2 regions of the Lysobacter sp. N42 genome follow, and region 2 is predicted to be linked to the other one. Evidence: riboswitches for the same ligand, from Rfam matches in the RefSeq annotation. Region 2 holds a riboswitch; the other holds the start of a gene.

Region 1 (2,958 bases), on a different contig from region 2:
AGAAAAGTAGCGTAAACCAAACTCTAGAGAAGTTAAGTATTCCGGATCGTACTCTGCTTTAGATGCCAAGAAGTCACGGAATTCGGTTAGGTTTTCATCTTCAACACGGCCTAGTGCCTCACCATTTACCCCACCTGTTTTGAAGCCACGAGCTAGGGTTGTAAACCATTGAGTTGTGTCGGTCCATTGGAACTCTAGAGAAGCCCTTCCACCCCAAGCATTCGAGTCTGGAGACGCTGTAATGTTGCGGCTATCTGAGTAATCGTTGTCATAACTTTCAAAACGTCCACCGATGGTGCCTCGTAAACGTTCAGAAAGCTGTGCGCTCAACTCACCATAAACGGCTATGTTTTGCGTGTCATATTGACTACTAAAAGGTCCAGATAAATAGGTGTAGTTACGCGTTAACTCTTGCTCTCTCGACTGTAAGTAAGCACCTACCAACCAGTCTACTTCAACTCCGGAAGCTAACCATGCTTCATCCGACAACACACGAACCTCAAGCTCTTGCTGAGTTCTTGCGCGGTCGTATTCGTCGTATGAATTATATTCCCAACCAGGGCGAATACCTTCGTAAGCCCAGTCTTCATCGTAGCCATAAAGCTCGTCTGCTGTTAAAAATGAACCGCTCAATTCGGCAATATAACCTTGCTCGCTTGCATAAGCTGCTAAGAACCTTCCCGCTGTGCTTTTTAATGTGTCTTCACCGGGAGTGTCCGATAAAGTTTCACGATTTAAATCCAACGAGAACGCATCATAGCCGTTATCAACGTCAAAATGATGCAAGGTAAGCTTGGTGGTCCACTGCGAGTTTAATTCCCATTCGGCGTTTAAACGAATCGTAGTTTCGTCTCTATGCTGTGTGTCTTCTCTATCTAAGAAAACATTCTCCATAAAGCCGTCACTTTCATATTGGTAAACACTTAAACGCGCAACACCTGTGTCGCTCAGAGTTTGGTTGAATGCCAAACCTGCGCCATAAGTGTTGTACTCTCCCCACTCCATATCAACTACGCCGTCGTTATATATTGTTGCAGGCGTACTACTTAAATAAATCACTCCAGCCATTCCGTCAGCCCCAAACCGAGTGCTTTGTGGGCCGCGGAAAACCTCAACTTGTCCGATATCAAACGTAGTGCCTGCAGCCCCTAAGCCGCTGTAATTGATACCATCAATAACCAAACCTACCGAAGGATTAATAGGGTCTACAAATTGACTGCGCTCACCAATTCCACGAATTTGGAAAAAGCGTCCGCGGGAAGCGCCTGAAGCCACATTTACATTGGCTGCCATCGCTAGAATATCTTCAATATGCGCAGCTTGGCGTTGTTGAATGTCCTCTCCGTTAAGTACGGAGACACTTGCAGGTACGTCCTCTATGCCGCGCGCACGAAAGTCGCCAACCACTTCGATACGTTCAATGGTTGTTTCTTCTTCAGTAGCTTCTTCAGCGGAAACGGAGTGAACACCAGCTACAGCTAGTGCAATTAGACTTAAAGGAAATACTAAATTTTTCTTAGACATGGTTTGGATCTCTTCTTTTTTAACCACTAAAAGATGAGACCCGGTTATGCGGTGTACGGGTATATTGTTTCTACCAATCCCTACGCCAGTATTAACCGGATCAGGTACAAAGAGTTCGCTCTCGCATCTCAGCCTTACGGCACCCCTTTGGTAACTTTGCTGCTCTCAAGAGCAACTGGCGGCAAGTATAACGCTAACCCACCGCAGTTCCAACACACTTAGTCAATGAATGATAAAGCGTCTCCAAACAACTGTGTGTTCGGTAAGCCCTTACGATAAAAGTCGTCGCGAGCGGTTTTTACCATTTCAAAACGCCCAGCAATGTAAATATCAAAATCGGCCAGTGTGTCAAAATCGTTCATCACAGCTTGGTGTACCCAGCCAGTGCGCCCTTTCCAATCGGCTTCAGCTTGCTCAACGACAGGCCTGAAATCAAACCGAGCATCGCGCTCAGCCAACTTTTTAAGCTCAGCGTATGCGTACAAGTCGCTTAACTGTTTGGCTCCCCAATAAAAAACAATCTTTCTCGACTCGCTCGTCTCAAGATGAGCTTGCGCTATAGACCAAGCATAGGAAAAACCTGTTCCTCCTGCGACTAGCAGTAAATCTCTGCTGCTAGCTCGGTAACCAGCTTCCCCTTGCGGCAAAGAGATAGTAAGTACTTGCTCTTCTCGCGCTTTCTTTAATACTTCCCATGCATAAGGGTTGTCTGGCGTTGCGCCTACGTGCAACTCAATGTATTCATTCTCGCTAGGCGACGAAGCAATAGAAAATGGGCGCAGATCAGTCGTACCCATTTTGACGCAAATATATTGCCCCGCAATAAACCTACAGGACGTTTCCGGCTTCAACAGAATACGATATACGTTCTCTGTTAACGGCGAAATCGACTCAACCGCACAGCTGACGGTTTCAATATTACTCATCAAAAATACCTAACTCATCCCACATCAAATCTACTTTGTCTTTGATGTCTTGATTCATTTCAATGGGTACGCCCCATTCTCGGTCTGTTTCACCAGGCCATTTATTTGTGGCGTCCATACCCATTTTAGAACCTAAGCCTGAAACAGGTGACGCAAAGTCTAAATAGTCTATTGGCGTATTTTCCACGAACGTCGTGTCACGCGCAGGGTCCATCCGTGTAGTCATGGCCCAAATGACATCTTTCCAGTCACGTGCATTGACGTCGTCGTCACAAACAATAACGAACTTGGTATACATGAACTGCCGTAAGAAAGACCACACCCCCATCATGACTCGCTTCGCATGACCAGGGTAAGACTTTTTCATGGTGACTACGGCCATACGGTACGAACAACCTTCCGGCGGTAAATAGAAGTCTACAATCTCTGGAAATTGCTTTTGCAAAATGGGTACAAATACCTCATTCAAGGCCACGCCCAGAATTGCGGGTTCGTCAGGCGGTCTGCC
Region 2 (2,958 bases):
GTTCGCCGAGCGTCTCGAGCTCGCCGAACTGCGCGGCGTCGTTGGCATCGGCGATCGAACCCGGGCGCAGGCCGTCGCCGAGCGAGAAGGCCACGTCGTAGGCCTTCATGATTTCGCAGATTTCCTCGAAGTGCGTGTAGAGGAAATTCTCCTTGTGATGCGCGAGGCACCACTTCGCCATGATCGAGCCGCCGCGGCTCACGATGCCGGTCACGCGGCCCGCGGTGAGCGGCACGTAACGCAGCAGCACGCCGGCGTGGATCGTGAAGTAGTCCACGCCCTGTTCGGCCTGTTCGATCAGCGTGTCGCGGAAGATCTCCCAGGTGAGTTCCTCGGCGCGGCCGTCGACCTTCTCCAGCGCCTGGTAGATCGGCACCGTGCCGATCGGCACGGGCGAGTTGCGGATGATCCACTCGCGCGTCTCGTGGATGTGCTTGCCGGTCGAGAGGTCCATGACCGTGTCCGCACCCCAGCGGATCGACCAAACGAGCTTCTCGACTTCCTCGGCGATCCCCGACGACACCGCCGAATTGCCGATGTTCGCGTTGACCTTGGTCAGGAAGTTGCGGCCGATGATCATCGGCTCGCTCTCGGGGTGGTTGATGTTGTTGGGGATGATCGCGCGGCCGCGGGCGACCTCGTCGCGCACGAATTCGGGGGTGATCAGCTTCTGGATGTTGGCGCCGAAGGTCTCACCCGCGTGCTGCCTGAGCAGGTGCGCTTCGCGGATCGCCTCGATGCGCTGGTTCTCGCGGATCGCGATGAACTCCATCTCCGGCGTCACGATGCCCTTGCGGGCGTAGTGCATCTGGGTGACGTTCGCACCGCTCACCGCACGGCGCGGCAGCGCGCGGTTGCCGAAGCGGATGTGCGCGAGCTTCGGATCGTGCTCGCGCGCACGGCCGAACTCGGACGACAGGCCCGGCAGCACCTCGGTGTCGCCGCGCTCGGCGATCCACTGCGCGCGCAGCGCGGGCAGCCCGCGCGACAGGTCGATCGTGGCGTTCTCGTCCGTGTACGGGCCCGAACAGTCGTAGACGGTGAACGGCGCGTTCTCCTCGCCGCCGAACAGCGTGGCGGTGCGCGAGAGCGCGATCTCGCGCATGGGCACGCGGATGTCCGGGCGCGAGCCTTCGACGTGGATCTTCTTCGAGCCCGGGATGGGGCGGACGACGTCGGCCGAGAGCTTCTCGGCCTGCTGGAGGAGTTCGGTGGCGACTGCGTTCATTCGGATCGTCCGCTGCGTGGGTGGTCGAACGTCGGGCGTCGACGTTCGCGGCGAGCGGGCGGCGCATGGACGCACGGCGTCCTGCGAAGCTTCCCTACGTCGGTATCAACCGAATCAGGTTCGAAGGGACTCTCTCAACCGGCCCGGCCGGTACCCCCGCTTCGGGGCCCATTTGACCATGCGCCGGCGCGGCGGGCCAGCGGGCGCACCCGCGGCGATAATCGCGATCCGCCACGGAGCCCGACATGCCCGATCACCCCGTCGTTCCCACCGCCACCGCCATCGCGCCCGCCGGCGTGGGCAACATCGGCGTGGGCTTCGACCTGCTCGGCCACACCATCGAGGGCCCGCGCGACCGCGCCACCGTGCGGCGCGTGGCCACGCCGGGCGTGCGGGTGGTGGCGGTGCGGGGCGACGGCGAGGCCGTCTCGCGCATTCCGCTGGACCCCGCCCGCAATACCGCGGGGCTGGCGCTGCGCGCCTTCGCCGACGGTCTCGCCCTGCCCTTCGGCTTCGAGGTCGAGCTCGACAAGGGCATTCCCATCGGCGCCGGCCTGGGCGGGTCGGCGGCGTCGTGCGTCGCGGCGCTGGTGGCGGCCAACGCGCTGCTCGACCGCCCCCTGCCGCGCGAGGCGCTGTATCCCTACGCGATCGAGGGCGAGTTCGCCTCCAGCCAGAGCCGCCAGGGCGACAACGTCGGGCCGATGCTGCTGGGCGGCATCACCCTGGCCACGCTGACCCGGCTGCTTCCGCTGCCGGTGCCGGACTGGCTGCACTGCGTGGTCGTGCATCCCGACCAGCTGCTCGAGACGCGGCGGGCGCGGGAAGTGCTGAAGGATCCCTACCCGCTGTCGACCGTGGTGCGCCATGGCGCGCACCTGGCGCTGTTCGTGACGGGCCTGGAGCGCGGCGATCCCGACCTGATCCGCGAAGGCCTGCAGGACGTGCTCGTGGAACCGCGGCGCGCCGAACTCGTGCCGGGCTTCGACGCGGTGAAGTCGGCCGCGGTGGCCCATGGCGCGATCGGCGCCAGCCTGTCGGGCGCCGGGCCCAGCGTGTTCGCCTGGTTCACCTCGCGCGCCGCGGCCGAGGCCGCCGCGCCGGCGATGCAGGCAGGCTTCACCGCGGCCGGCTACGGCTCGCGGGCCTGGGTGTCGAAGGTGGACGGGCCGCGCGCCGAGTTGTCCTGGGTGTGGCGGGAAGGCTAGGGTCGGCGAATGCGACCGCTTCTCCTCGCCGTTCTCGCCATTGCCGGTTGCGCCGGCACCCCTGCGCGCGCGCCGCAGGACGCCTTCTTCCAGCGCCTGTCCGCGCTCTGCGGCCAGGCGTTCGCCGGCCGGGTCGTCGCCGACAGCCCGGCGCCCACGGGCACCGACCCGTTCCGCGAAGGGCCCCTGGTCATGCACGTGCGCGAGTGCACGGGCGATACGCTGCGCATCCCCTTCCATGTGGGTGGCGACCGCTCGCGCACGTGGGTGATCACGCGCACGCCCGACGGGCTGCGACTCAAGCATGACCACCGGCACGAGGACGGCACGGCCGACGCGCTGACGCAGTACGGCGGCGACACGCGCGACGCCGGCACTGCGGCCCGCCAGGAATTTCCCGTCGACGCCGAATCGCGCGCGATGTTCCTCTCGCAGGGCCGCGCGGTGTCCGTCGAAAACGTCTGGGCACTGGAGGTCGAGCCCGGCCGCGCGTTCGTCTACGAACTCGCGCGCCCGGGCCGG

The links. A riboswitch is a leader RNA that binds a small molecule or an ion and turns the genes downstream of it on or off. The one in region 2 is predicted to bind thiamine pyrophosphate.
Region 1: it holds a riboswitch for thiamine pyrophosphate, as region 2 does, so the genes downstream of both, EYQ95_RS10570 (TonB-dependent receptor) here and thiC (phosphomethylpyrimidine synthase ThiC) in region 2, are expected to answer to the same signal.

What each region holds. Positions count from the first base shown of each region.
Region 1 covers NZ_SKFB01000004.1:282,057-285,014, reverse strand. The annotation lists gene EYQ95_RS10570 (TonB-dependent receptor) at 1-1,524, opposite strand, end outside; TPP riboswitch at 1,585-1,681, opposite strand; gene fre (NAD(P)H-flavin reductase) at 1,743-2,450, opposite strand; gene ubiD (4-hydroxy-3-polyprenylbenzoate decarboxylase) at 2,443-2,958, opposite strand, start outside.
Region 2 covers NZ_SKFB01000035.1:15,744-18,701, reverse strand. The annotation lists gene thiC (phosphomethylpyrimidine synthase ThiC) at 1-1,228, opposite strand, end outside; TPP riboswitch at 1,302-1,396, opposite strand; gene EYQ95_RS21950 (homoserine kinase) at 1,474-2,436, shown strand; gene EYQ95_RS21945 (hypothetical protein) at 2,446-2,958, shown strand, end outside.